One region of the Streptomyces sp. IBSNAI002 genome, then DNA from elsewhere that is predicted to be linked to it. Evidence: riboswitches for the same ligand, from Rfam matches in the RefSeq annotation. Region 1 holds a riboswitch; each other region holds the start of a gene.
What was found. Region 1 has a riboswitch for cyclic di-AMP ahead of ACTVZO_RS30155 (M23 family metallopeptidase). Riboswitches for the same ligand answer to the same signal wherever they lie in the genome.

Region 1 (9,801 bases):
TTCGTCCGTGCGACGACCGCTTCCGGCGTCCCGGTGACCATCGCGAAGGCCGGCGGCGACCCCGTCAACGCCGCTTCCATGCTGGCGGTTCTGGGCCTCGGCGCCCAGGGCGGCGAGGAGATCGTCCTCGCGTCCGACGCCGAAGGCGCCGAGGCGGCGCTCGACCGCCTCGCGAAGCTGGTCGCCGAGGGTCTCGAGGAGCTCCCCGAGACCGTCTGACCCTTCGGGTTCGACACCTCCGTCGCCCCGCGACCACACGGGCCCACAGGCCCGCACGGTCCACGCGCGCAAGCCGCGGCCCCGCCATCCGGGGACCGCGGCTTTCGCGTTCACGCAGGGGAATCCGGCGCATCCGGAATTCGGCGCACCGGGCGGGGTTGATTTTCGGCACGCCGAATTGACGCCGACCGGAATTCCGGAAGCGGCGCACGAATACCCCACCTTTGTATACGGCTCCTGTTAATGACGGCCGCTCGACATGTTTACGGCAGGTTGCGAAGTGCTCACGGCCGCCCGCGGCCGCGGCCGGTGCGCGCCCGCCGCCCGGTCGGCGTGGATGGCCGTCAGCGTCCGCGCCCGCTCCGCGTCCCCCCGCGCCACCGCGTCCACGATCGCCCCGTGCTCGGCCCAGGAGTCCACCGGCCGGGCCGGCGCCTCCACCACGTACATCCACGCCAGCTTGTGCCGCATCTGCGTCAGCAGCGCGATCAGGCCCGGGCTCCCGGAGGCCTGCGCGAGGGTCTCGTGGAACCAGCCGCCCAGCGACCGCAGGTCCTCGCCCTGGCCCCGCCTGGCCCGCTCCTGGCCCAGCCTGACCAGCCCGCGCAGCACCTTGAGGTGCCCCTCGGTGCGCCGCCGGGCCGCCCTGGCCGCCGCCAGGGGCTCCAGCAGCATCCGCAGCTCGAGGAGGTCGGCGGCCTCCTGCTCGGTCGGCTCGGCCACACAGGCGCCCGCGTGCCGCCGCGTGGTCACGAACCCCTCGGACTCCAGGGTCCGCAGCGCCTCGCGGACCGGGACCCGCGAGACCCCGTACCGCCGGGCCAGCACTTCCTCGGTCAGCCTGCCGCCCGGCCCGAAGACCCCGGAGACGATGTCGTCGCGGATCGCAGTGCATACCGCGTGCGCGGGAATACGCAAGACCGGACCTCCGCCATCTCCGATTTTCGACTGCCACGCCAAAGACCGCGCATATCCATGACGCGCCTGCGCGTGCTGCGACTCTATTGCAACACACGATAATTTCAGAGAGCCGCCGGAAATGACGAACATGTATCCGGCGGGCAGCACGAAGGCCCCGGCTCGGGGAGCCGGGGCCTTCGGTGAGCGGTGGGGTGCGGGTCAGAGGCTGACGCCGTGCGAGCGCAGGTACGCGATCGGGTCGATGTCCGAGCCGTAGTCGGCACCGGTGCGGGCCTCGAAGTGCAGGTGCGGGCCGCTGGAGTTGCCCGTGGAGCCCGAGAGGCCGATCTGCTGGCCGGGGGTGACCTGCTGGCCGACGGAGACGCTCAGCGAGGACATGTGCCCGTACTGGGTGTACGTACCGTCGTTGTGCTTGATCACGACGTTGTTGCCGTACGCGCCGCCCCAGCCGGCCTCGACCACGACGCCGACGCCCACCGAGTGGACGGAGGTGCCGGAGGGCGCCTGGAAGTCGATGCCCGTGTGGCTGCCGGAGGACCACATGCCGCCGCCCGCCTTGTACTGCGTGCTGACGTACGAGCTGTCGAGCGGGGAGACGAAGGTGTTGAGGCGCTTGCGCTCCTCCTCGCGGGCCGCGCGCTCGGCGGCCTCGCGCTCGGCCTTCGCCTTGGCCTCGGCGAGGCGCTTGGCCTCGGCGGCCCGCTGCTTCGCGTCGGCCTCGGCCTGCGCCTTGGCGGCGGCGTGCTCGGCGGCACGCTGCTGGGACGCGGCCTGGTCCTGGATGTCACCCGCGAGGTCCTCGGCGACGACGACCGCGCCGAGCGCGTTGTCCGAGGCGGAGTGGTTGTCACTGCTGTCCGCGGCGAAGGCCGGAGCGGCGAGGGAGCCGACGACACCAGTGGTGGCGAGGGCGGCTATGCCGGCGTAGCCGGCGGTCTTGCGGCTCAAACGGCTGGAACCACGGTGCTTACCGGCGGCACGACTGCCAAACGCCATGAAGGGGCTGATCCTTTCCTTCCCTCTCGCCTACCGGGTTAGCTGACGGGTTCGGAGCAGGAAGGTCTCCTACGGGCCTCCTCTTGCGAGGCGGTCCGATTCACCCCAGGGACTGATGTGGGTCCCCGGCTCCCCAGGCTCGCGCCTGACGGGGACTCGGCGATCGCTGTCCGGTGCCGCGGATGCGGCGGGTACAACTGACGGACAGCACAGGTGACGCTAGGCGGATCATCAGTCAATCGGCAAACAGACACGCCCTTTTGTTGCGTACGCCACACCACATAAAAGCAACCTCTCCGCTAAACGGACAAAAGGGGCTCCGGCGGATATGTCCGCCAGAGCCCCTTGTCGTGCCGTCGGCCGGGGTCAGTTGGTGACGACGCTCACGGCGCCGATCCCCAAGGCCCGCACCGACTCCTCGATCTGCGTCGCGTCACCCACCAGCACCGTGACCAGACGGTCGGCCGGGAAGGCCTTCACGACCGCCGAAGTCGCCTCCACCGTGCCCGTTTCGGCCAGCTGCGCATACAACTGCGCCTGGTAGTCGTCCGGCAGCTCCTGCTCGACCTGATCGGCCAGGGTGCCCGCGACCGAGGCCGCCGTCTCGAACTTGAGCGGGGCCACGCCCACCAAGTTCTGCACCGCCACGTCCCGTTCGGTGTCGGTCAGACCGCCCTCCGCGAGGGTGCGCAGCACCTTCCAGAGGTCCTCCAGCGCCGGGGCGGTGTTCGGGGTGTCCACCGAGCCGCTGATGGCGAGCATCGAAGCGCCCCGGCCGTCGGCGGTGGAGCGCAGCACCTGGCCGAAGGCGCGCACGCCGTACGTGTACCCCTTCTCCTCGCGCAGCACCTTGTCCAGGCGCGACGTCAGGGTGCCGCCCAGGCAGTACGTGCCGAGCACCTGGGCCGCCCACACGCGGTCGTGCCGGTCCGGCCCGATCCGGCCGATCAGCAGCTGCGTCTGGACCGCTCCGGGCCGGTCCACGATGACCACGCGGCCCGTGTCGTCGGCGGTCACCGGCGGCACCGGCAGGGGCTCGGCGGTGTTGCCCGTCCAGGCGCCCAGGGTGTCGGCGAGGACCGCGTCCAGGTCGATGCCGGTCAGATCGCCGACCACGACCGCGGTGGCCGTGGCGGGGCGTACGTGGGCCTCGAAGAAGGACCGTACGGCCGAGGAGTCGATCCGGGCGACCGTCTCCTCGGTGCCCTGGCGCGGGCGCGACATGCGCAGGCCGGCCGGGAAGAGCTCCTTGGAGAGCTGCTTGGCGGCGCGCCGCTGCGGGTTGGCCAGCTCGTGCGGGATCTCGTCGAGCCGGTTGCGCACCAGCCGGTCGACCTCGGAGTCGGCGAAGGCCGGCGCGCGCAGGGCCTCGGCGAGCAGGCCGAGCGCCTTGGGCAGCCGGGAGGCCGGGACCTCCAGGGAGACCCGCAGACCCGGGTGGTCGGCGTGCGCGTCGAGGGTGGCGCCGCAGCGCTCCAGCTCGGCCGCGAACTCCTCGGCCGAATGCTTGTCGGTGCCCTCGGACAGGGCGCGGGCCATGATGGTCGCCACCCCGTCCAGGCCCTCGGGCTCCGCGTCCAGCGGGGCGGCGAGGTTGACCTCGACCGCGATCACCTGCTGACCCGGCCGGTGGCAGCGCAGCAGGGTCAGGCCGTTGGACAGCACCGAGCGGTCCGGGGCCGGGAAGGCCCACGGCTGCGGCTCCCCGGCCTGCGGGCGCGGGTGGAAGGTCATCGTGACGGCTGCGGTGTCGCTCACTGCTCCGCCCCCTCGTTCTCGTCGTCGTTCCCGGCGGACTCGTCGGAGCCGGCCAGCGGCTCGTAGACCAGCACCGCGCGGTTGTCCGGGCGCAGCCGGGCCGCGGCCACCGCCTGTACTTCCTCGGCGGTCACGTCCAGGACCCGCTGGACCGCGGACAGCGCCAGCTGCGGGTCGCCGAAGAGCACCGCGAACCGGCACAGTTCGTCGGCGCGGCCCGCGACCGTGCTCAGCCGGTCCAGCCACTCCCGCTCGAGCTGCGCCTGCGCGCGCTCCATCTCCTCGGCCGTCGGGCCCTCGGCGGCGAACCGCGCGAGCTCCTCGTCCACGGCCGCCTCGATGTCCGGGACCTCGACGCCGCCGGAGGTCTTGACGTCCAGCCAGCCCAGCGAGGGCGCTCCGGCCAGGCGCAGCATGCCGAACCCGGCCGCGACGGCCGTCTGGTCGCGGCGTACCAGGCGGTTGTGGAGCCGGGAGGACTCGCCGCCGCCCAGGACGGTCAGCGCCACGTCGGCGGCGTCGCACTCGCGGGTGCCGTCGTGCGGGAGCCGGTAGGCGGCCATCAGCGCACGCGCCGGGACCTCCTCGACGATCTCCTCGCGCAGCTCGCTGCCGATGACCTCGGGCAGCGAACCGTCCCGGGGCGGCTGCTTGCCGTCGTGCGAGGGGATGGTGCCGAAGTACTTCTCGACCCACGCGAGCGTGCGCTGAGGGTCAATGTCGCCCACGATCGACAGGACCGCGTTGTTGGGCGCGTAGTACGTGCGGAAGAAGGCGCGCGCGTCCTCGAGGGAGGCGGCGTCCAGATCGGCCATGGAGCCGATCGGCGTGTGGTGGTACGGGTGGCCCTCGGGGTAGGCGAGGGCGGTCAGCCGCTCGAAGGCGGTGCCGTACGGGACGTTGTCGTACCGCTGGCGGCGCTCGTTCTTGACGACGTCGCGCTGGTTCTCCATGGACTCGTCGTCCAGCGCGGCCAGCAGCGAACCCATCCGGTCCGCCTCCAGCCACAGCGCGAGCTCCAGCTGGTGGGTCGGCATGGTCTCGAAGTAGTTGGTGCGCTCGAAACTGGTGGTGCCGTTGAGCGAGCCGCCGGCCCCCTGGACCAGCTCGAAGTGCCCGTTGCCCGGCACGTTCGCCGAGCCCTGGAACATCAGGTGCTCGAAGAGGTGAGCCAGGCCGGTACGCCCCTTGACTTCATGGCGCGAGCCGACGTCGTACCAGAGGCAGACCGCGGCGACCGGGGTCAGGTGGTCCTCGGACAGCACCACGCGCAGGCCGTTGGCCAGCCGGTGCTCGGTCGCTGTCAGGCCGCCGGAGCCGGCCTGGGCTGTGGCCGTGTGACCCATGGGCATGTGGTCCCTTCGATACGCGATGCAGAGATTTCCGTCAGACCTGCCACTGTATGCAAGCGCGTCGACGACCGGATAAGTTCCCGGGTCACCCCCTGGGGTCGGAGTCCGGGTTGTCGGTGCCTCGGGCCACAATGGTCCGCGTCAGACCCCCGCACACCCATTCTTGGTTAAGGAGCCGCGCAGCGATGGCCCGCCGCAGCACGAAGACCCCGCCGCCGGAGGATTTCGAGGAGAAGATCCTCGACATCGACGTCGTCGACGAAATGCAGGGCTCCTTCCTCGAGTACGCGTACTCGGTGATCTACTCCCGTGCCCTGCCCGACGCCCGTGACGGCATGAAGCCGGTGCACCGCCGCATCGTCTACCAGATGAACGAGATGGGTCTGCGCCCCGACCGCGGCTACGTCAAGTGCGCCCGTGTCGTCGGCGAGGTCATGGGCAAGCTCCACCCGCACGGTGACGCGTCGATCTACGACGCCCTCGTGCGCATGGCCCAGCCCTTCTCCATGCGGCTGCCGCTGGTCGACGGCCACGGCAACTTCGGTTCGCTCGGCAACGACGACCCGCCGGCCGCCATGCGTTACACCGAGTGCAAGATGGCCGACGCCACGTCACTGATGACGGAGTCGATCGACGAGGACACCGTCGACTTCACCGCCAACTACGACGGCCAGGAGCGGGAACCGGTGGCACTGCCCGCCGCCTACCCGAACCTGCTGGTCAACGGCGCGTCCGGGATCGCGGTCGGCATGGCCACCAACATGCCCCCGCACAACCTCGGCGAGGTCATCGCGGCCGCCCGCCACCTGATCCGCTACCCGCAGGCGGACCTGGAGGCGCTGATGCGCTTCGTCCCGGGTCCGGACCTGCCCACGGGCGGCCGGATCGTGGGGCTCTCGGGCATCAAGGACGCCTACGAGAACGGCCGCGGCACGTTCAAGATCCGCGCGACGGTCGCGGTGGAGAACGTGACGGCCCGCCGCAAGGGCCTGGTCGTCACGGAGCTGCCGTTCACGGTCGGCCCCGAGAAGGTCATCGCGAAGATCAAGGACCTGGTCGGCTCGAAGAAGCTCCAGGGCATCGCGGACGTCAAGGACCTCACCGACCGCTCGCACGGCCTGCGCCTGGTCATCGAGATCAAGAACGGTTTCCATCCTGAAGCCGTGCTCGAGCAGCTCTACAAGCTGACGCCGATGGAGGAGTCCTTCGGCATCAACAACGTGGCGCTGGTGGACGGGCAGCCGCTCACCCTCGGCCTCAAGGAGCTGCTGGAGGTCTACCTCGACCACCGCTTCGAGGTCGTCCGGCGGCGCAGCGAGTTCCGCCGCGGCAAGCGGCGCGACCGGCTGCACCTGGTCGAGGGCCTGCTGGTGGCCCTGCTCGACATCGACGAGGTCATCCGCCTCATCCGGGACAGCGACAACTCCGCGCAGGCGAAGGAGCGCCTCATCGAGCGCTTCTCGCTGAGCGAGATCCAGACCCAGTACATCCTGGACACCCCGCTGCGCCGGCTCACCCGCTTCGACCGGATCGAGCTGGAGTCCGAGCGCGACCGGCTGACGGGCGAGATCGACGAGCTGACCGGGATCCTGGAGTCCGACACCGAGCTGCGCAAGCTGGTCTCCACGGAACTGGCCGCGGTCGCCAAGAAGTTCGGCACCGAGCGGCGTACGGTCCTGCTGGAGTCCGCGGGCACCGCGGTGGCAGCCGTTCCGCTGGAGGTCGCGGACGACCCCTGCCGCGTACTGCTGTCCTCGACCGGCCTGCTGGCGCGGACCGCGAACGGCGATCCGCTGCCCGCGGAGGAGGGCGGCGCCCGCGCCAGGCACGACCTGATCGTCTCGCAGGTCGCGGCGACCGCCCGCGCCGACGTGGGCGCCGTCACCTCGTACGGGCGGCTGCTGCGGCTGTCGGTGATCGACCTGCCGCAGCTGCCGGACACGCACGCCGCGCCGAACCTGGCGGGCGGCGCACCGGTGTCGGAGTTCCTCTCCGGGCTGGAGGCGGACGAGAAGCTGGTCTGCCTGACCTCGCTGGACGAGTCCTCGCAGGGCCTGGCGCTGGGCACCGAACAGGGCGTGGTCAAGCGCGTCGTGCCGGACTACCCGGCCAACAAGGACGAGCTGGAGGTCATCACCCTCAAGGACGGCGACCGGATCGTCGGCGCGGTCGAACTGCGCACGGGTGAGGAGGACCTGGTCTTCCTCACCGACGACGCCCAGCTGCTGCGCTACCCGGCCTCCCAGGTGCGCCCGCAGGGCCGCCCGGCGGGCGGCATGGCCGGCATCAAGCTCGCCGACAACGCGAAGGTGATCCACTTCTCGGCCGTGGACCCGGCCCGGGACGCGATGGTGTTCACCGTCGCCGGCTCGCACGGGACGCTGGACGACTCGGTGCTGTCCGGGAAGCTGACCCCGTTCGACCAGTACCCGCGCAAGGGCCGGGCCACCGGCGGCGTGCGCTGCCAGCGGTTCCTGAAGGGCGAGGACGTGCTGGTCCTGGCCTGGGCGGGCAACGCGCCGGTCCGGGCGGCCGCCGCGAACGGAACCCCGGCCGGACTGCCGCCCGTGGACCCGCGCCGCGACGGATCGGGGGCCGCGCTGCCCGCCACCGTGGCCGCGCTGGCCGGGGGCGTGCTGTAGGACGGAAGTCGCCATTCAGGTGGTACGCCCTAGGGGGGACGTACCACCCGAATGGCGACTAGTGTTTTCCCCCTTGGCACTGGCTGGTGGGGCGGGGAGAACAGAGCTGATGAGTCGTCGTGCGGGCGGAGTGATCGGAGACTGGGCAGAGGCCCAGCGCCGGATGCAGCAGACGCAGCAGATACAGCAGCGCGAGGCGGAACGCCGACAACGGGCGTACGAACGCGAGGCGGCCCGTAGCCACCGGCAGCACCGGGAGTCCGAGGCCCGGCGGCGCACCGCCGAGATCGACGCCGAGGTGGCTGCCCTGCAAGGCCTGCTGGTCACGGGGTGCAGGGCACCGGCCTTCCGGATGGCCGCCCTGGTGCGATCCGAACAGCTGGAGCCGTTCAGCCCCGGCACCCTGGCGCAACAGGTGCCGATGCCCCGCATCGAGCAGTTCCAGCACCAGAGCAGCGGCTGGACCCTCGGCTCGGCCAACCGGGCCCAGGCCGAGCGGGAGTCACACGCCCGGTACACCGAGGCCTGGCAGGCGGCGAATGCCGCCGAGGCACAGCGGCAGCAGCAACTGGCTTCGTACCGGCAGCAGTACGACCAGTGGGCGGCGCAGCAGCTCGCCGGGATCCGGACGCACAACGACGGGCTCACCGAGCTGGCCGGGGCCCTGCGCGCGGGCGATTCGGAAGCGGTGGTCGAATACTTCTCGGCCGCCCTGTACACCTCCACGGCCTGGCCCGAGGCGTTGCCGCGCCAGGTGGCGGCGGCGTACGGCCCGGGGGAGCGCGAGCTCGTCCTGGACTGGGAGCTGCCCGGGTACGCGGTGGTACCGGAGGCCCGCTCGGTCCAGTATCTGCCGAGTACCGACCAGGACAAGGTGAAGCCCCGCTCGGTCACGGAACGACGCGCCCTGTACCGGGACCTGCTGGCGCAATCCATGCTGCTCGTCATACGTGAGCTGTACGCGGCGGACGAGTTCGGCGTGCTGGACTCGGTCGTGGTGAACGGCTTCGTCGACTGCCCCGATCCGGCGACGGGCCGGGAGGCACAGTTCGTGCTCGCTTCGGTGTCGGCGCCCCGCTCCGCCTTCGCGGGGCTTCGGCTGGAGCAGGTCAGCGCGGTGGACTGCCTGGTGGAGGGCTTGCGCGGGCAGCTGTCGGCGCGGCCCGACCAGCTGACGGCCGTACGCGCGGGACGCCGGCCCGACGAGCTCGGCGTCGGGGTCGTCAGCCACGGCGGGCACGCGGACGGCGGCCAGGACGAGCCCGACCTGTTCGAGATGGACCCGATCGCCTTCGAGAACCTGGTGGCGGAGCTCTTCCGGGCGATGGGCATGGAGGCGCTGACCACCCAGCGCTCGGGCGACGGCGGGGTGGACATCGAGGCGAACGACCCGTCCCCCATCACGGGCGGGCGGATCGTGGTGCAGGTCAAGCGCTACCGGAACACGGTCTCGCCCACGGCGGTGCGGGATCTGTACGGCACGGTCCAGGACAAGGGGGCGAACAAGGGGGTGCTGGTCACCACCGCGTCCTTCGGGCCGGGGTCGTACACCTTTGCCAACGGCAAGCCGCTGGAGTTGGTTCCCGGCGACAGGCTCGTGGAACTGCTGCACCAGTACGGGCTGCGCGGCCGCCTCGGCGGCGGCCCCGCGGGCGTCCCGGCGCAGCGGGCATCCGAACCCGCGCCTTCCCCTTCCCCGGACCACAACGTGCTCGGCATGTACTGGTCGGGTGCGGTCGCGCTCGACGTGTGCGCGCTGGTCTGCACGGGCAACCGGGTGCTGAGCGAGGACCACTTCGTCTTCTTCAACAACCCGGGGACTCCTGACGGTTCGGTGCGCGCCCGCGCGCACACGGCGCCCGACAAGGCGGCACTCGAGGTCACCTTCGACGCCCTGCCCCGCGAGGCCGACC
Region 2 (9,801 bases), 2.6 Mb from region 1:
CGAAGGTCTGCCGGTACGGGCTCCCGTTCGGGGTCGCGAACAGGTGCCAGGCCAGGTGCGTCGGGGCCCACTGGAGGGAGAGCGCGACGGCCGCGGTCAGCCCGGCCCACGCCAGCCGGGTGCGCGGCGGCACCTTCCGGTGGAAGGGCAGTGCGGCCACCAGCAGCAGCGTTCCGGTGCCGACGAAGACGGCGGGGGAGGAGAAGGAGTACGTGGCCGGGAGCAGCCGCGCGAAGAGGTCCGCCCAGGACACCGGCCGGAACTCCTTGACCCAGCCCGGATAGGCCTGCCCGGAGCTGAGGAAGAGGGGGGCGAGCACCGGCGCCGCGAGCGCGATCCCCAGCACGGTCGTACCGGCCGCCCGGCCGGTCACGGCCAGCCGGGCCCTGGCCCCCTCCCGGGTCAGCACCACCCGGACCAGCACCACCAGTGCCGCGCCGAGGGTCGCCATGTAGGCGGTGTAGAAGTTCGCCGTCCAGCACACGGCCACGACCAGCGCGGCCGCCGTGAGCCGCCGCCCGCGCAGGGCCCATTCCCCGGTCAGGCACAGCAGCGGGAAGGCGATCAGGCCGTCGAGCCACATCGGGTTGTAGGAGGCCTCGATCACCGACCAGCCGCACAGCGCGTACGAGGCCCCGAGCAGCCCCGCCGCCCACCAGGCCCCCCGGCGCTGCGTGCGCAGCAGCCAGGTCATGGCCGCTGCCGCGGCGGCCGTCTTGAGCACGGTGACCACGTACACCGCCAGGTCTATGTCGGCCCGCGGGAACAGCCCGACCAGCACCGCGAAGGGGCTGGCCAGATAGGTGCCCAGGTCCGGCAGGAAGCTCGTGCCGTAGCCGGACTGCCAGTTGAACAGCAGCCCGCCCTCCGCACGCCCGTGCAGGAGGTCCCACAGGTGTGCGTGGAAGGGGACGAACTGGTTGCCGAGGTCGTTGATGCTGCGGTGGCGCGGTCCGTAGGGGAAGACGCGGGCGACGGCGTCCCCGGCACACACGGCCACCACCGTGAGCAGGGCGGCGAGCGCGGAGCCGGCCAGGCTCAGGCGTCGCGGCGAGCGGTGCGGTGTCGACATGGTGCGCCGACCTTGGCACCACCGGAGGACGGCGGGATGACCGAGGGGTGGCCGCGACACGAACAGAGGCGCACCCCAACACCCCGGGAATCGTTGGTCGAATCAGTGGCTCGGATCACCCTGACTGCATACCATCGATCATCGCAAGGCCCTTGTGCACCGACGCACAATCTCCCGGCCCTGGAGGCTCCTTTGCACCGTCGCACTGCGCTCTCCGTCTCCACCGCCCTGTTGCTGGCGGCCCCACTGCTGTCCGCGTGCTCCGGGCAGGCGCACCCCGGCACCGCGGCCGTCGTCGGAGGCGAACGGATCACCACCTCCGCCGTCCAGGCCCAGGTGAACGAGGTGCGTGCCGCCCAGAACCGCACCGGACAGGCCGCCGCGGAGCTCATCGCGAGCACCCCCAACCTGGAGCGGCAGAAGCTCGACGCGATGCTCCAGAGCCGCATCATCGACAAGATGGCCAAGACCGCCGGGATCTCCGTGTCCGAGAAGGACATCGAGGAGCAGCGCAAGGCGCTGGTCGAGGCGGAGGGCGGGCCCGGGCAGTTCGAGGCGGCGCTCCTGCAGAAGGGCGCCATGGCTCCCGGCCAGGCCGACCGGCTGCTGCGGGACCGGGCGCTGCTGACCAAGCTGACCGCCAAGTACGGCAACGGGAAGCTGGAGGAGCCCGCCCGGACCGCCGCGAAGGCCCTGCACATCGAGGTCAACCCGCGCTACGGCTCCTTCGACGTCGAGCAGATCAAGCTCGGCGCCGGGGAGACCCCCTGGATCACCCAGCGGACCCGGCCCGAGCAGGCACCCGCCGGAGCCTGAGGCGCGCCCGCGGAGGTAGGTTCGGGGGGTGACCGACCACGATCCCTCCGAGTCCACCGCGGCCGAGCCCACCGGGCGCATCGTCCTGCTGACCACCAGCCACCGGGTCGCCCCCGGCGTGCTGTCCTGGCCCGCGTGGCAGACCCTGCACGCCGCCGAGCGGGTGCTGTGCGCCGACCCCGGCCACCCGCAGCTGCCGTACCTGCGGGACGCGGGTGTCGAGGTCGTGCAGGGGAGCCCGGACGCGCAGGAGCTGGTCGGGGCCTGCGCCGGGGGCGGCACGGTCGTGGTGCTCCTGAGCGGTGAGGGCGACCAGCGGCTCACCGACGGGCTGGCCCGTCTCGCGGGCTCGGGCCGGGTCGCCATGCCCGATCTGGAGCTGCTGCCCGGCTCGTACGACCTGCCGGGCGCCCGCCTGCTCGATCTGGTCCAGGTGATGGACCGGGTCCGGCGCGAGTGCCCGTGGACCTCCCGGCAGACCCACCGGGGCCTGGCCAAGTACGCGATCGAGGAGGCGTACGAACTGGTCGAGGCCATCGAGGACGGGAGCCGGGAGGAACTGCGCGAGGAGCTCGGGGACGTCCTGCTCCAGGTGGTGTTCCACGCCCGGATCGCGGAGGAGGGCGCCGGGGAGGGCACGGCGCAGGACGGCGAGGAGTCCGGTGACGATGACGATGACGAGGGCGCCGGCGGGGCGTTCTCCATCGACGACGTGGCCGGGACCCTCGTGGAGAAGCTGATCCACCGGCACCCGCACGTCTTCGGCGACGAGAAGGCCGAGACCCCGGAGGACGTCAGCGCGCACTGGCAGCGCACCAAGGCGGTGGAGAAGAGCCGCGAGTCCGTCACGGACGGGATCCCGCTGGGCCAGCCGGGGCTCGCGCTCGCGGCCAAGCTCGCCGGGCGGGCCCGTACGGGCGGGGTGGCCGTGGAGCTGCCCCGCGGCGAGGGCATCGGCTACGAGCTGCTGGCGCTGGCGGCACGCGCCGAGGCGGCGGGCACCGACCCCGAGACCGCGCTGCGCGCCGCCGCCCGCGCCTACCGGGCCGCGATCCGGGCCGCCGAGGGCGTCGGCGAGTAGCCCACGGCGGCACCGGACGAGCTACGCCGGACGAGCTACGCCGGATCCCCCGGCGCGCGGCCCGAGGGGTTGTGCCAGTGCGGCGAGGGGCGGTTCAGGAACCACTCTCCGAAGCCCAGCGGGCGGCCGTTCGGGCCGTGGCCGCGTCCGGCGGCGGGCACGGAGTCGTGGAAGATCCGGCCGGGCAGGGCGCCCAGCTCCTCCAGGAGGCGGGCGGTCTCCTCGACGAACAGCGGCGGTCCGCTGAGGTAGACGTCCTGCTCGGGCCACATCCCCCGGTGGCCGAGCGCGGTGGCCAGCCGGTCCGTGGCCTGGTTGCGGTGCTGCCCGGGGGCGGGCGTGAGGTAGGTGACGCAGAGCCAGGGGCAGGCGGCGGCGTACTCGTCGATCAGCGGGCGGTCGTAGAGGTGCGCGGCGTCCCGCGCGACCACGAAGAGCCGGACGTCCTGGTCGGGAGGGCGCTCCGCGAGGTCCTCCAACAGGGCCCGGACCGGCGCCCACCCGGTTCCGGCGGCGATGAGGCTGGCCGGACGGTCCCCGCGGCGGAAGGTCAGCCGCCCGCCCGCGGCACCGAGCCGCAGCATCTCGCCCGGCTGCACGTCGCGGACCAGGGCGGTGCTGAGCCGGCCCCGCTCGATCCGGCTGACGTGCAGGTCCAGCGTGCCGTCGGGGCGGGGGGCGTTGCCGATGGAGTAGGTGCGCCAGGTCCTCGGGACGCGTTCGCTGCTCACGCTCGCGTACTGGCCGGGGAGGTAGGGGAAGGGGGCGTGCGGCTTCAGGGTCAGTACGCCGATGTCTTCGCCGTACTGGAGATGGCGTACGACCTCCGCGTCCCACCAGGCCGGCTCCCGCTCCTCGGCCGCGGCGGCGCCGGCCAGCATCGCGTCGGCTATCAGCTGGTACGCCTCGGCCCAGGCCTTCTCGGCCTGCGGGGTCCAGGCCTCGCCGGAGGCCTCGGCGAGGGCGGCGAGCAGGCTGGTGCCCACGGCCGCGTAGTGCTGGGGTCCGGCCCGGAACTTGCGGTGGTCGCGGCCCAGGTCGCGGAGATAGGGGAGGAGCCCGTCGTCCTCCAGGTGGGCGATCACGTGGGTGAGCGCGGCGAAGAGCCGGTCCCGCTGCCGTTCCATGTCCTCGGAGGAGGCCGGGAAGAGCTCACGGATGCCGGGGTTGTGCCAGAAGAGGTGGGAGTAGAAGTACTTGACCGCGTGCTCGGCCCGTCTCTCCACCACCGCGAAGCTGCTCTTCAAGATCCTCACATCCACAAAACCGAAAGTAGGAATGCCGGGGAAGGTGAGGTCAAGTGACGGCGGATCTGCGGACAGCCGCGGCGAAGCACCCATATGGGATGGGGGGACGGCGCCGGGATACGGTCATCGGGTGCACGAGCAGACCCCCGCAGACCCCGCAGACACCCCTTCGGCCCGCCCCGCCGGCCGGGGCCCGACCCTCTTCGACTGGGAGTTCGCGACCGATCCGTATCCGGCGTACGCCTGGCTGCGCGAGCACGCGCCGGTGCACCGCACCAAGCTCCCCAGCGGGGTCGAGGCCTGGCTGGTCACCCGGTACGCCGACGCCCGCCAGGCCCTGGCCGACCAGCGGCTCAGCAAGAACCCGGCGCACCACGCGGAGCCCGCGCACGCCAAGGGCAAGACCGGGATCCCGGGGGAGCGCAAGGCCGAGCTGATGACGCACCTGCTCAACATCGACCCGCCGGACCACACCCGGCTGCGGCGGCTGGTGTCGAAGGCGTTCACCCCGCGCAGGGTCGCCGAGTTCACCCCGCGGGTGCAGGAGCTGACCGACCACCTCATCGACGGGTTCGCGGAGCGGGGGGAGGCGGACCTCATCCACGAGTTCGCCTTCCCGCTCCCCATCTACGCCATCTGCGAGATGCTCGGCGTACCGCGCGAGGACCAGGACGACTTCCGCGACTGGGCGGGGATGATGATCCGCCACGGCGGAGGCCCGCGCGGCGGAGTGGCCCGTTCCGTGAAGCAGATGCGGACCTATCTCGGGGAACTCATCCACCGCAAGCGGGATGATCTGGGCAATGACCTCATTTCCGATCTTATCCGGGCGAGCGACCACGGTGACCACCTCACCGAGGCCGAGGCCACGGCCATGGCTTTCATCCTGCTTTTCGCCGGTTTCGAAACCACCGTCAACCTCATCGGCAACGGCGTCCACTCCCTCTTCATGAACCCGGGCGAGCGCGAGCGCCTCCAGGCCTCCCTCGCGGCCGGCGAAAGCGGCCTGCTGGAGACCGGCGTCGAGGAACTCCTGCGCTACGACGGCCCCGTGGAGCTGGCCACCTGGCGGTTCGCCACCGAGCCGCTGACCCTCGGCGGGCAGCGGGTCGCCACCGGGGATCCGGTCCTGGTCGTCCTCGCGGCCGCGGACCGCGACCCCGCGCGCTTCGCCGAGCCGGACACCCTCGACCTCTCCCGGACGGACAACCAGCACCTCGGATACGGGCACGGCATCCACTACTGCCTGGGCGCTCCGCTCGCACGACTTGAAGGACAGACCGCGCTTGCGACTTTGCTCACGCGTCTGCCAGATCTGGAACTAGCTGTTCCGCCCGAAGACCTGCGCTGGCGCGGCGGGCTGATCATGCGTGGCCTGCGCACCCTTCCCGTGCGCTTCACACCCCGAAACATCTGAAGGGCGACTGACCGGAAGTCAGTTGCCGACCGGAGTTGTGACAATCGTTCGAAGGCCGCTAGGTTCTGCCGTTACCCCGCCGTTATGCGAAAGGTGCAGCTCATGCGTTCCGGGAACGGCCGCCACAGACGCCCCCGCCAGGTGCCCGCGATAGTCGTCACCGCCGGAGTCACAGGCTCCGCGCTGGCACTGCCGCTGCTCGCCGCCACCAACGCCAGTGCGGCCGACACGTCCACGTGGGACAAGGTCGCCGAATGCGAGAGCGGCGGCGCCTGGAGCGCGAACTTCGGCAGCGGCCAGTACGGCGGCCTGCAGTTCAGCCAGGAGCAGTGGAGCAACGCCGGCGGACTCGACTTCGCCGAGCGGGCCGACCTGGCGAGCCGTTCCCAGCAGATCGCGGTGGCCGAGCGGGTGCTGGCCTCCCAGGGCCCGCAGGCGTGGCCGCTGTGCGCGGCTTCGGCCGGGCTGGACGGCCAGGGCCCCGCCGCCGAGGTCGACCCCGGCCTGCCGGGCGGCTCCCAGGCCGGCGCCGCGCCGTCCCGCCCGGACCACGGCGTGCCCACCACCGGGACCGGCAAGCCGTCCACGGACTTCGGCGCTCCGACGCAGCCCGCGCCGAGCCCGTCGTTCGCGCTCCCCGACGGCCCGCTCGCGCCCTCCCTCGGACTGCCCGTCATGCCCTCGCCGGACGACCCCACCACGGCGCCCGCCCCGGTGGAGCCCACCGAGCCGACCGCCCCCGTGAGCCCGGACGCGCCCACCACGCCGCCCGTCACCCCGCCGGTGACCCCGGGCCAGCCCCCGGTCACCGGGCCCCCCGTGGCCCCGGGCGACCCGACGGCGCCTGCGGCCCCGGAGACCCCCGAGGCCTCGCCCGACCCCGCCGCACCGCCCGTGACCGCCCCCGAGGGCAACGGCAAGCACCGCGGCGCGCCCGCGCTCGAGGCCCCCGGCCCGTCTGACGTCCCGTCGGAGCCCACGTACACCGTCAAGGAGGGCGACAGCCTGACGGCCATCGCGGACGCCAAGGGACTCAAGGGCGGCTGGAACGCCCTCTACGAGGCCAACGAGCAGGTCATCGGCGAGAACGCCGATCTGATCAAGCCCGGACAAAACTTGGATCTAACTGCCGAATAAGGGCACTTCGGGCAGCCGGAAAGAGTTGATTGTCCGTTTTCTGTAAGTGAGACATGTGTCTCTTCCGGTCAACTGGCGTGTCCCACCCGGCGGCTGCCGCAAACCCCGCCCTCACCTGCGCAAACATCCGTACGAGGGGCGCAAGTAGGGCCCGTTTCTCCCCGATGCCGCTCGTTGAACATCGGGGAGAGACCTGTCTACCTTCTGAATCGCTCGCCACCGCGAGCTCCTTCGACCGCATCGCCGAATCCTGCCGGCGGACGGGGGGAACAGTCGTCGCGTCAAGCGCCGAAGGCAGGAGCGGGGGAACCAAGGTAGGTGCCGGGAGCGGCCGTTGAGAGACGGTCACGCCACCGGCTAGGGGTTAAGACGTGCGCTAGGTCGCACGGCCGGGCAACTCACTCGCCCGAACCCGACAGCTCACCTCGTAGGCGTCGGTGAGGAGAAACTCCATGCTGCTTTCCGGCAAGGGCAAGCACCGTCGCGGTACTGCAATCGAGCGGTCCGTCCGCATCGTCACGCTCGCCGGTGTCGCCGGTGTGGCCGTCGCCGCCCCCCTGATGGCCGCGGGCACCGCCAGCGCCGCCACCGCGTCCGAGTGGGACAAGGTCGCGCAGTGCGAGTCCGGCGGCAACTGGGCCATCAACACCGGCAACGGCTACTACGGCGGCCTGCAGTTCTCGTCCTCCACCTGGGCCGCGTTCGGTGGCAAGTCGTACGCCCCGCAGGCCAACCAGGCCTCGAAGTCCCAGCAGATAGCCGTCGCGGAGAAGGTCCTCAAGGGCCAGGGCAAGGGCGCCTGGCCGCACTGCGGCAAGGGCCTGTCGAACTCCTCCTACACCGGCGGCGGCGCGACCGAGGCCGCCCCCAAGCAGGAGAAGAAGACCGAGCCCAAGAAGACCCAGCCGAAGAAGACCGAGCCGAAGAAGACGGAGCCGAAGCGCGCCGAGGCCCCGGTCACCGGCTCCGAGCGCACCGAGACCCCGGCCCCGCAGACCGGCAACGGCTCGTACGAGGTGAAGTCCGGCGACACCCTGGGCACCATCGCCGAGGCGAACGGCGTGCAGGGCGGCTGGCAGAAGCTGTTCGAGCTGAACAAGGACATCGTCTCGGACGCCGACCTGATCTTCCCGGGTCAGAAGCTGAAGCTCAGCTGAACACTGCGGCAATAGCCGCGGTGTCCCCGAGCAACAGGCAGTACCACGCACCACCACCCACCGCCCGGCGCGCCTTCCCCACGCGCCGGGCGGTGGCGCGTGCGCGGGCGGGGCCGTGATGATCAAGAGCCCTATGTCCCGGAAGAGGGGTATTCGGACCCTTTTTCGTCCCAGGACCCGGGCGGTCGGCGGGCCCAGTGCCCGGAGCCGGTTAGGCTCTAGGCGGCAAGGCCATCCCACGGCCTGATGCCACCGCACACCCAGCGTCACATCCCAGAAGGAGATGCTCGTGCCGTCCATCGACGTCGTCGTAGCCCGGGAAATCCTGGACTCCCGAGGCAACCCCACGGTCGAGGTCGAGGTGGGCCTCGACGATGGCAGCACCGGCCGTGCTGCAGTTCCGTCCGGCGCCTCCACCGGTGCCTTCGAGGCCATCGAGCTCCGTGACGGTGACCCCAACCGTTACATGGGCAAGGGTGTCGAGAAGGCCGTCCTCGCCGTCATCGAGCAGATCGGCCCGGAGCTCGTCGGCTACGACGCCACCGAGCAGCGCCTGATCGACCAGGCCATGTTCGACCTGGACGCCACCGACAACAAGGGCTCGCTCGGCGCCAACGCGATCCTCGGCGTGTCCCTCGCCGTCGCGCACGCCGCGTCCGAGGCCTCGGACCTGCCGCTCTTCCGCTACCTCGGCGGCCCGAACGCGCACCTGCTGCCCGTTCCGATGATGAACATCCTCAACGGTGGGTCGCACGCCGACTCCAACGTGGACATCCAGGAGTTCATGATCGCCCCGATCGGCGCGGAGTCCTTCTCCGAGGCGCTGCGCTGGGGTGCCGAGGTCTACCACACCCTCAAGAAGGTCCTGCACACCAAGGGCCTCTCCACCGGTCTCGGTGACGAGGGCGGCTTCGCCCCGAACCTGGAGTCCAACCGCGCCGCGCTCGACCTCATCGTCGAGGCCATCAAGCAGGCCGGCTACACCCCGGGCAAGGACATCGCGCTCGCGCTCGACGTCGCCGCGTCCGAGTTCTACAAGGACGGCAAGTACGAGTTCGAGGGCCAGTCCCGCTCGGCCGCAGAGATGACCGAGTACTACGAGGAGCTCGTCTCCGCGTACCCGCTCGTCTCCATCGAGGACCCGCTGTACGAGGACGACTGGGCCGGCTGGAAGGTCATCACCGACCGCCTCGGCGCCAAGGTCCAGATCGTCGGCGACGACCTCTTCGTCACCAACCCGGAGCGCCTGGCCCGCGGCATCGAGGAGGGCTCCGCGAACGCCCTGCTCGTGAAGGTGAACCAGATCGGTTCGCTGACCGAGACCCTCGACGCCGTCGAGATGGCCCAGCGCAACGGCTTCAAGTGCATGATGTCGCACCGCTCCGGCGAGACCGAGGACGTCACCATCGCCGACCTTGCCGTCGCCGTGAACTGCGGTCAGATCAAGACCGGCGCCCCGGCCCGCTCGGACCGCGTCGCCAAGTACAACCAGCTGCTGCGCATCGAGGAGATCCTCGACGACGCCGCGGTGTACGCGGGCCGCAGCGCGTTCCCCCGCTTCAAGGGCTAACCACGCCCTCGCCTCCGTACGTCCCCGCACTCGGTCCCGTACCGTGTGCGGGGACGTAGTGCGTAGTGCGTACACAGGGGAGGCGGATCAATGGCCGGGAACCGGGATCGGTTCTCCACCTTCTCGACCGCGACCAGGCTCAAGCAGCTCGGCGAGCGGACCGCCGCGCATGTCTACCGCTCGCAGTCGCGCCGCCAGGTCCGCCGCAGCCGGCTCACCGGCCGTGCCGCGCTCCTGGTGCTCGTCCTCTGTACCCTGGTCGTCGCCCTCGCGTATCCGATGCGCCAGTACGTGTCCCAGCGTT
Region 3 (9,801 bases), 710 kb from region 1:
CGGTCCACGTCTCGGGCAGGGCCGGGTCGGTCCGTACGCCGGGCGGGGCCGCGGGTGCGGGGACCGGCCCGGCCCATGTCTCGGGCGGGGCCGGTACGGGCCCGGCCCCGGCCGCGGAACGGGCGGCCGCCCCGTCCGGGGCCGAGGCGGCGGGCCCCGGCACGGGCTGGGCCGCCGTCGGTACCGCCGCCCCTCCCCCGGCCCGGGGCGCGGGCACGCCCCCGCCCGTCGGTGACGGCGCCTCGGCCTCCGCCACACCCCCGTCCGCGGGCACCGGCACTTCCGCGTTCACGGACCACGGCCCCGGCGCCGGCCCTGCGGGGTCCGTCGGCCAGGCGGCCGGCACGGGCCCGGCCGGTTCGGTGCGCGGGCGGGCCACCCGTACGGGTTCCAGCGGGGGCGGGAGCGGCGAGGCCCGGCCCGTCCCCCAGGAGGTCGCGCGGGAGCCGCCCGCGTCGGCGGCGCCCGGGGCCTCCGCGCCCAGCAGTTCCTGCGGCAGTACCAGTACGGCGAGCACCCCGCCGTAGATGTTGGACTTGAGCTCGACGGCGATCCCGTGCCGGCGGGCCAGCGCAGAGACGACGAACAGCCCGATCCGCCCGTCCGCGAGCAGGTGCCGGACGCTGATCTGGTCGGGGTCGCCGAGCAGCGCGTTCATCCGGTGCTGCTCCTCGGCCGGCATGCCCAGCCCGCGGTCCTCCACCTCGACCGCGATCCCGGCGGTGACCCGTTCCGCGCGCAGCACGACGTCCGTGTCGGGGGCGGAGAACACGGTGGCGTTCTCGACGAGTTCGGCCAGCAGGTGCACCACGTCGGCGACGGCGTGCCCGCGTACGCTGCCGCCCGCCGGGGGCACGACCTTGACCCGGGTGTACTGCTCCACCTCCGCGACCGAGGAGCGCAGCACCTCGCTGAGGTCGATGGGACGGGTCCACTGGCGCCGGGAGGCGGCCCCGCCGAGCACCGCGAGGTTCTCGGCGTGGCGGCGGATCCGGGTCGCGAGGTGGTCGACGTGGAAGAGCTCCTTGAGCAGGTCCGGATCCTCGACCGTGTCCTCCAGCTCGTCCAGCAGCGAGATCTCGCGGTGGACGAGGGACTGCAGGCGGCGCGCGAGGTTGACGAAGACCTCGACCTTCCGCTCGCTGTCGGACGGGGTGGCCGGCCCGGCGAGCCGTACGAGGGTCGCGTGGGCCTGTTCGCGGGCGCCGCGCAGTTCCTGGGCGAGCAGCCAGAACTCGTCCACCCCCGCGGGATCGGCGCCGGCCGGGGTCCCGGTCGGGCCGCCGCGCACCGGCCGGCCGGGAGCCTCGCCGCGCTCCAGCCGGTCGGCGGCGCCGCGCAGCTCCTGACGGCCGCGCACGCTGGAGCGGCGCAGCGACTCGCACCGGTCCCGTACGGCCTTCGCGGCGCGCTGCGCGCCGAGCAGGGCCGCGGCGAGCGCTCCGGCCACGAGCAGGGCGCAGCCGGTGAGCACCGGCCAGAGCCGGGCGTCCCGGTCCCCGGCCCCGCCGCCGAGCTGGAGGGTGAAGATGACCGCGGCGGCGCCGCTGAGCGCGGCGGCGAGCGTGGGCAGGACGGCGGCGCGGACCAGCTGGGGGCGTATCTGCCGGCCCGGACCGGTGACGGCGTGTCTCGACGGGGCGTGGCGGGCGGCGCGGAGTCCGGACATCGGCGTCCTCGGTACGTGGGGCCCGGCCCCCAGCGTTCCCGGGGCCCGGTGTTGATCACCGGATACCCACGCTAGACCGCACCGTCCCGCCCCGGACGGCCAGTTGGGGAAGTTCGCCGGGGTGCTTCCCGCTCCCGGTGGAGCGCTCGTACAGCCGCCCGAATCCCCCGGGTCGCCTTCCGGCGGGTACGGCGGCGGCCGTGCGCCCCCGCAGGCCCGGGGCGCCGCCCCGGGCCTCCGCCGTACGACCGCCCGCGCCCCGGTCGCGGCCCGCCCGCGCCCCGGCTGCGGCCCGCCGCTCCGGCCGGCGCCCGCCGGCCCCGGCCCGCGGCGGGCGCCGCGGCCCGTCAGGACCCGACGGCCTCGGGCTCCTCGCGGATCACGCCCGTCGCCCGGCCCGCCGTGACCGCGGCGACGGCCACCTCGGGTGCCGCGTGGCCGCCGGCCACGAACGGCCGCCACCACGGCTTCGCGGGGGCGTCCGCCGCGCCCGGTTCGAAGGGCTGCCCCGGGACCGGCAGGGCGATCGCGGCTCCGGCCCCCTCCGCCGCGGCGAGGGTCCCCTCGCCCGGCTCGTCCCACGGGTGAGGGGCCAGGTTGAAGGTGCCCCAGTGGATCGGCAGCATCGTGCCGTGCGGGGCGCCGCCCTGGAGGTCGAGGTGGGCGCGCATGCCCTCCTCGGGCGTCATGTGGATGTCGGGCCAGTATTCGGAGTAGGCGCCGATCTGGATCATCGTCGCGTCGAAGGGCCCGTGCTCTGCGCCGATCTCCGTGAAGCCGGGGAAGTAGCCGGTGTCCCCGCTGTGGTAGATCCGGTGCGCGTCCCCCGCGACCACCCAGGAGGCCCACAGGGTGTGCTGCTGGTTGCGCAGTCCGCGTCCGCAGAAGTGCCGGGCCGGGGTCGCGGTGAGCGACAGCCCGGCGACCTTGGTGCTCTCGTTCCAGTCCAGCTCGCGCAGCCGGTCGGCGGGCACGCCCCAGCGCTCGAGGTGCGCGCCGACGCCGAGCGGCACGGCGAAGACCGTGTCCGTGCCGGCCAGCTCCTTGATCGTCGGCAGGTCGAGGTGGTCGTAGTGGTCGTGCGAGATCACCACGACGTCCACCGGGCCCAGCGAGGCCAGCGGTACGGGTACGGGGTGCAGCCGCTTGGGCCCGGCGAAGGGGAAGGGCGAGCACCGCTCGCCCCACACCGGGTCGAACAGCACGCGTCGCCCGTCGATCTCGGCGAGCACGCTGGAGTGTCCCATCCAGGTGATCCGCAGTCCGCTCGCGGGCGGCTTGGCCAGTTCCGCGAGGGTCGTCGGGTACACGGGGATGGGGGCGCCGGGGGTCCGCCGGATCCGCTGCTCCCGGTGGAAGTAGATCTTGGCGAACTCCGCCATCGACCCCGAGGGCCTGGTCCGGGCCCCGAGCGGGTTCTGGAAGACGCCGTCGGCGAAGTTCGGCGAACGGTGGATGCGCTCCAGCCGGGCGCCGGACGGGTCGGCGCCGAAGGCTTCGGGCCGCAGGGCACGCAACCGCGGACGCAGGGGACGCGGGGGACGGGAGCCGGTCAAGGCGCCTCCTGGGAGAATGGGGTCGGGACGGTCGTCGGTCTACGACCATGCCAACGCACACATACCCCGAAGGATTCCGCTTACGGCCCCCGTCCTCCGTCTGCGGCCCCCTACAGGGGCAGCAGGTCCGGGCGCTTCGCCTCGACGTGGTCCCCGGAGGACTCGCCGCGCAGCCGCCGCCCGATCCAGGGCGCGAGGTGCTCGCGCGCCCACTGGATGTTGTCCCGGGTCACGTCCACCGAGCCGCGCGGCCGCTGCGGCGGCCAGGGCTGGTCCGGGTCGGCCGGCACCTCGAGCCCGAGCACCTGAGCGGCGCGCAGCGCCACCCGAGTGTGCCCCTCGGGCGACAGGTGCAGCCGGTCGGCGTCCCAGGCGCGCCGGTCCTGTACGGACCTCAGCGACCAGAGGTCGAGCACCGGGCACTCGTAGCGGTCGGCGATGGCGCGCACGTGCGCGCTGTACGTCGCCACCTTGCCCCGGAGGTGCTTGAGGACCGGCACCCCCCGGGTGTCGAAGCCGGTGGTGATCATGACCAGGCCGACGGCCCCCGTGAGGTCGGCGACGGCGGCCTCGAACCGCTCCGCCACGTCGTCCGGGTCGGTGCCGGGCCGGATGATGTCGTTGCCGCCCGCGCAGAAGGTCACGAGGTCCGGCGCGAGCTCCTTGGCCCGCGGTACCTGCTCGGCCACGATCTGGTCGAGGAGCCGGCCGCGCACGGCCAGGTTCGCGTACCGGAAGTCGTGTTCGTCGCGCTGGTCGGCCAGGAGCACGGCGAGCCGGTCCGCCCAGCCGAGATAAGAATCCCCGGGTCCCGGGTCCCCCACGCCCTCGGTGAAGCTGTCCCCGATCGCCGCGTACGAGCCGATGGTCTTGAGTGTCGTCTTCGTCGCTGCCACGGAACGACATCCTTCACCCGCGCACACGACCTACGCCAACGTAAGCAGGGGTTGACGGACCGTGATCTATACCACGCGGAGGATAAGGAATAAGTACACATCAGGCCGGGACCCCCCTCGGGTCCCGGCCTGACGCGGGTCCGTGCTCCGACGGCGGCCGCCGTCAGATGGTGACGCCCTTCGAGCGGAGGTAGCTCACCGGGCTGATGTCCGAGCCGTAGGACGGGCCCGTGCGGATCTCGAAGTGGAGGTGCGGGCCGGTCGAGTTGCCGGTGGAGCCGGAGAGGCCGATGCGCTGCCCGGCGGTGACGCTCTGGCCGGCCGAGACGGAGAGCGAGGAGAGGTGGCCGTACTGGGAGTACTTGCCGTCCGCGTGCCTGATGATGACCTCGTTGCCGTACGATCCGGCCCAGCCGGCCGAGACCACGGTGCCCGCACCGACGGCCTTGACGTCGGTGCCGGAGCTCGCGATGAAGTCGACGCCGGTGTGGTAGCCCGAGGACCACATGGCGCCCGAGGCCCGGTACTGGGTGGATATCCCGCCGGGGACCGGGGCCACGAATCCGGCGCCGGGGGCCTTCGCCTCGGTGGACGAGCCGCCGCCCTGCGGCTTCTGCTTGGGCTGCGGGGCGGGGGCGGGGGCCGCCTGCTCACCGGAGGAGCCCTCGTCGGCGGACGGGGCGCCGGTCGAGGACCGCTCGGCGGGAGCCGGAGCCGGAGCCGCTTCGGCCGGGGCCGCCGACTTCGCGCCGAGGGTCAGCTTCAGGCCCGGGTGGATCAGGGAGGGGTCGGTGCCGACGGCCTCGCGGTTGTCGGCGTAGAGCTTCTCCCAGCCACCGGAGAGGTTGCGCTCCGCGGCGATCTTGGAGAGGTAGTCGCCGGGCACGACCGTGTAGACGGCCGGTGCGGACTCGGCGGCGGCGGGCGCGGCCTGGAACGCGACCGGGAGCTGCGGAGCGACGGCGGGGGCCGTGGCCGGAGCGGCGGCGGGAGCCGGGGCGGCGCTGGCGCCGGCCGCACCCATGAGGGGCAGCGCGAGGGCCGCACCACCGGTGCCGGCGACGGCGAGACCGCGGGAAAGGGAACGGGACTTGGGACGGCGGTGCTTACCCTTTGCAGGCATGGCGAATTCCTCTCCGTCGCCTGCGAGGTGAGCTGTCGGGTTCGGACTGGAGATGTCCGGACGTACATGAACGGAACATGTACGACTTCACCCCAAGCCGTTCCGGGGAAAGATCCGGAACAGCGGCTTACCTGGTTCCCCCGCTCCTGCCGCGCGCGTGAATAGTCGGTGGGGTTTCCGGGAGGCGGCAGGATTAGGCGGTCCACCCGGATCGATCGCGAAGGTAATCGAGTCCGCCCGTACGTAACAAGCCATGAATTCCCCTGAAGAATCACCGGGGTGAGGGATCGACGGAATTCCGGTCACCCTCCGTCCATTCCGCACCGTCAACAACCGCCCCGGCCGGGCCATTCGGCTTTCGCGATCAGGCACGCACGGTCACCGTATGATCTGGCTCACGGGGCCGTGCCCGATCTCGCCGCCGGGCATGGCAAGTTGGAGCCAACCAGCTCAATACGGACAAGCTGTCCCATGAAGAAGCGGAGGAGTTCCTTTGACCCAGCAGATACAGGAGCCGGAACTGTCCGGAGTGCGCAATTTCCGCGATGTGGGCGGATTGTCAACTTCTGACGGACAACGAGTGGCGACGGGACGACTGTTCCGAAGCGGACATCTCGCACATGCCACCGAAACCGATGCGGAGTTCCTGGCATCGCTCGGGCTCCACACCATCTTCGACTTCCGCAACGACGCCGACCACGCCCTGGAGGGACCGGACGTCGTCCTCCCCGGGGTGAGGAACGTCAACATCCCGCTCTCGGACCCGGCCGACGGCCGCGAGTTCTGGGCCATGGTCCGCGAGGGCGCCCTCGACCAGCTCCGCTCGGTCCTGGGCGACGGCAAGGCCGCGGCCCGGATGGCGCAGTCGTACCGCACGATCATCCGGCACCGCACGGCCGAGCACAGCCGGGTGGTGCACGCCCTCGCCGAGGACAGTGTCCCCGCCCTGCTGCACTGCGCGGCCGGGAAGGACCGCGCGGGCCTTTCGGTCGCCGTCGTCCTGCTCGCGCTCGGTGTCGAGCGGGACGCGATCATCGCGGACTACCTGGAATCGAACGCCCCGCACCGCCGCTACCGGGTGCGCCGCAGCAGCGAGTCGCAGGAGGCCCGCTCCCCCGAGGTGATGGAGCTCCTCGCCCCGCTCTTCGACGCCCGCGCCGAGTACCTGACGGCGGCCTTCGACACCATCGACGAGCAGTGGGGCGGACGCGAGGGCTACCTGACGGAGGGCCTCGGGCTCACGCCCGAGACCCTCGCCCGGCTGCGGGACCGGCTGCTGGCCTGACGGTCCGGCCGTCCCGCCGCCTGCCGGAGCAGGCCGTCACCGGTTGCCGACGGCCTGCTTCACCAGGGTCCTGCCGAACTCCCACATCAGCCCCGACCCGCCGTGCGCCTCGTCCATGACCTCGCGGAAGGCGCCGACGAACCGGTCGACGTCCCGCTCGTCCACGATCAGCGGCGGGATGAGCTTGATCACTTCCAGGTGGTCTCCGGACACCTGGGTGAGGATCCGGTGCTTCTGCAGCAGCGGCACCACGACCATCTGCGCGAAGAGCCCCTTGCGGGCCGCCTGGAGCATGGCCCACCGGCTGCGCAGCCCCAGCGAGGACGGCCGGCCGAACTCGATGCCGATCATCAGCCCGCGCCCCCGCACCTCGTGCAGCAGCTCGTACTCGTCCACCAGGGCCGCGAGCCGCCCGCGCAGCAGGTCGCCCACGGCCCGGGCGTGCGCGACGACCTCCTCGTCCTCCATGACCGACAGCACCGCCAGTCCGGCCGCCATCGCCTGGGCGTTGGAGCCGAAGCTCGCGGAGTGCACGAGGACCCGGTCCATGGACGAGTAGACCTTCTTGAAGATCCAGTCCTTCCCCAGGGTCGCACCGACCGGCACGTAGCCGCCCGAGAGCGCCTTGGCCACGCACACCAGGTCGGGTTCCACGCCCGGCTCGTACTGGTACGCGTAGAAGTCGCCGGTCCGTCCGAGGCCGGTCTGCACCTCGTCCGCGATCAGCAGCGCCTTGTGGCGGTGCAGCAGTTCCTGCGCGGCGAGCAGGAAGCCGGGCGGAGCGGCGAGGACGCCCTTGCCCTGGATCGGCTCGACGACGAGGGCCGCCACGTCGCCCTTGCGCAGCTCGCGCTCCAGGGCGCCCAGGTCCCCGAGGGCGATCTTCGTATCGGGCAGCAGCGGTGCGAAACCGTCCCGGAAGCCGTCCTCCCCGTTCACCGAGAGCGAGCCCGTGGTGAGCCCGTGGAAGGCGTGGTCGCAGTAGAGGACCCTGGGCCGTCCCGTCGCGTACCGGGCGAACTTCAGGGCCGTCTCCACCGCCTCGGTGCCGCTGTTGCCGAAGAAGACCCGGTCCAGGTGGGGGCTGTACGAGAGCAGCTTCTCGGCCAGCAGCCCGGGCAGCGGCTGGCAGTCGAAGCGGGTGAGGTCGGCGAGCTGGGCGTCCAGGACCTCGTGCAGGGCGCGGCGGACCACCGGGTGGTGCCGGCCCAGGCCCATCACCCCGAACCCGGCCAGCATGTCGAGGTAGTCGTTGCCCTCGGCGTCCCAGAAGTGGGCGCCCTCGGCCCGCTCGTAGACCTTGTCGAAACCGATGGTGTGGAGCATCCGCGGCAGTTGGTGGTTGAGGTGCCGGGCGTGCAGCTCGTACCGCTCGCCGCCGCGCTCGGCCAGCAGGGCGCCGAGGTCGAAGCCCTTGCCCCGGCCGCCCTCCGTCCCCCCTCCCGGTGGGGGCGTCATGCCGACGCGTCCCGGTTCCCGCCGATCGTCTCCCGCGCCGCGCGCAGGGACTCCTTGAGGGAGCCCATGGTGGCGAGGACGGCGGTGGGCTCGTATCCGCAGTGCGCCATGCAGTTCGCGCAGCGCGGGTCCTTTCCGCGGCCGTACTTGCTCCAGTCCGTGTCGTTGATCAGTTCCCGGTACGTCGGGACGTATCCGTCGCTCATCAGGTAGCAGGGGCGCTGCCAGCCGAAGAGCGAGTAATTCGGAATGGCCCAGGCCGTGCAGGGGAAATCGGCCTTTCCTTCCAGGAAGTCCAGGAAGAGCGGCGAGTGGTTGAGCCGCCAGCGCCTGCGGTTGCCGCCCGCGAAGGCCTTCCTGAAGAGTTCGCGGGTCTGTTCGACGCCCAGGAAGTGCTCCTGGTCGGGAGCCTTTTCGTAGGCGTAGGCGGGCGAGATCATCATCTCGTCGACCTGGAGGTCGTCATTGAGGTAGTTGAGCACCTCGATGATCGTCTGCGGGGTGTCCGTGTTGAAGAACGTCGAGTTGGTGGTGACCCGGAAGCCGCGCCTCTTCGCCTCCTTGATGGCCGCGACCGCCTCGTCGAAGACACCTTCCTTGGCCACCGACTCGTCGTGCCGTTCGCGCAGCCCGTCGATGTGCACGGCGAAGGCGAAGTACGGGGACGGGGTGAACTTCTCGATCTTCTTGCGCAGGAGCATCGCGTTGGTGCAGAGGAACACATACTTCCGCTTGGCGACCAGCTGGCGGACGATCTCGTGGATCTGCGGGTGCATCAAGGGCTCGCCGCCCGCGATGGACACCATGGGCGCACCCGACTCCAGCACGGCGCCGACCGCCTGGGCGACCGGCATGCGCTGCTTGAGCACCCCGGCCGGATGCTGGATCTTCCCGCACCCCTCACAGGCCAGGTTGCACGCGTAGAGCGGTTCCAGCTCGACGATCAGCGGGAACTTCTCACGCTTGCGGAGCTTCTGTTCGAGCAGATACGTCCCGACCCTGATGGTCTGGCGCAGCGGCATGGCCATCTGGCTCACCTCCTGGGGAGCAGCAAAGAACGGTGCCAGTCATAAAACGCGGGCAGTACGGCACGCAGTACGCGGAAGGCCGATATTCCACCGCGGACCGTGCCGATGCGGACGAGCTCATGCTCCGGAGCGTCCACGATCACCCGGACGGCCGCAACCGGGCGTCCTCCCCCCGACGGGGGGCAGCCGCCCCGGGTGGCGGCCCACAGGGTGGCCGCGGACTCCATGTCGACCGCGATGGCGCCGGTGGCGCGCAGCTGCGCGCGCTCCTGGCCGCGGACGACGTGGTCGGATCCGGTCAGTGCGCCGGTGTGCACGGTCCGGCCGGGGGCGGCCCGGGCCAGTGCCTCGGCGAGCAGGGCGGTCCCGGTACAGGCGACCACCCCCTGCGGATCCCGGGTCTCCTCGGCGACGACCAGGTCGCCGGGGTGCATGCCGGGCACCAGCCCGGCGCAGAACCCGGTCGCGAGGACGGCCGCCCGGTCCATCCCCGGCCGCTCCAGCGCGCGGCCGACGGACCGTCCGGCCGCGCGCGGGCCCATGCCGGTGCGGAGCAGGGCGTAGTCCCCGCGGCCCGCGCTGCGCAGCGCCGTCTGCTCGATGCGCAGGGCGCAGGCCACCAGCAGCGGACCCGGGTCCGCGGCTCCGTTCCCCCGGGCCGCGGACATCAGGACCCTCCGGCGGCCGCGAACGGTTCCCCGTGCAGGTAGCGGCCGAGCGCGGTGAGCGGGAACACCTGCCGGTACAGGTGGTAGTTGATGGAGAAGTCCCAGGGGAAGCCGGTGC

Region 2: linked by a shared signal. The riboswitch ahead of ACTVZO_RS17960 (transglycosylase family protein) and the one ahead of ACTVZO_RS30155 (M23 family metallopeptidase) in region 1 are both predicted to bind cyclic di-AMP.
Region 3: linked by a shared signal. The riboswitch ahead of ACTVZO_RS32980 (LysM peptidoglycan-binding domain-containing M23 family metallopeptidase) and the one ahead of ACTVZO_RS30155 (M23 family metallopeptidase) in region 1 are both predicted to bind cyclic di-AMP.

The regions. Positions count from the first base shown of each region.
Region 1 is NZ_JBQPXG010000002.1:6,284,160-6,293,960, reverse strand. Features, by position in the region: gene ACTVZO_RS30165 (HPr family phosphocarrier protein) at 1-219, shown strand, start outside; gene ACTVZO_RS30160 (GntR family transcriptional regulator) at 460-1,137, opposite strand; gene ACTVZO_RS30155 (M23 family metallopeptidase) at 1,339-2,136, opposite strand; cyclic di-AMP (ydaO/yuaA leader) riboswitch at 2,149-2,308, opposite strand; gene ACTVZO_RS30150 (M16 family metallopeptidase) at 2,503-3,870, opposite strand; gene ACTVZO_RS30145 (M16 family metallopeptidase) at 3,891-5,240, opposite strand; gene ACTVZO_RS30140 (DNA gyrase/topoisomerase IV subunit A) at 5,432-7,888, shown strand; gene ACTVZO_RS30135 (restriction endonuclease) at 7,998-9,801, shown strand, end outside.
Region 2 is NZ_JBQPXG010000002.1:3,696,749-3,706,549, reverse strand. Features, by position in the region: gene ACTVZO_RS17990 (YfhO family protein) at 1-1,072, opposite strand, end outside; gene ACTVZO_RS17985 (SurA N-terminal domain-containing protein) at 1,265-1,888, shown strand; gene ACTVZO_RS17980 (nucleoside triphosphate pyrophosphohydrolase) at 1,917-2,969, shown strand; gene ACTVZO_RS17975 (globin domain-containing protein) at 3,005-4,225, opposite strand; gene ACTVZO_RS17970 (cytochrome P450 family protein) at 4,347-5,633, shown strand; gene ACTVZO_RS17965 (transglycosylase family protein) at 5,736-6,770, shown strand; cyclic di-AMP (ydaO/yuaA leader) riboswitch at 7,047-7,219, shown strand; gene ACTVZO_RS17960 (transglycosylase family protein) at 7,223-7,927, shown strand; gene eno (phosphopyruvate hydratase) at 8,211-9,497, shown strand; gene ACTVZO_RS17950 (FtsB family cell division protein) at 9,588-9,801, shown strand, end outside.
Region 3 is NZ_JBQPXG010000002.1:6,996,722-7,006,522, reverse strand. Features, by position in the region: gene ACTVZO_RS32995 (ATP-binding protein) at 1-1,669, opposite strand, end outside; gene ACTVZO_RS32990 (MBL fold metallo-hydrolase) at 2,017-3,225, opposite strand; gene ACTVZO_RS32985 (SGNH/GDSL hydrolase family protein) at 3,336-4,121, opposite strand; gene ACTVZO_RS32980 (LysM peptidoglycan-binding domain-containing M23 family metallopeptidase) at 4,285-5,244, opposite strand; cyclic di-AMP (ydaO/yuaA leader) riboswitch at 5,247-5,422, opposite strand; gene ACTVZO_RS32975 (tyrosine-protein phosphatase) at 5,738-6,529, shown strand; gene ACTVZO_RS32970 (aspartate aminotransferase family protein) at 6,566-7,987, opposite strand; gene hpnH (adenosyl-hopene transferase HpnH) at 7,984-9,015, opposite strand; gene ACTVZO_RS32960 (phosphorylase family protein) at 9,021-9,683, opposite strand; gene shc (squalene--hopene cyclase) at 9,683-9,801, opposite strand, start outside.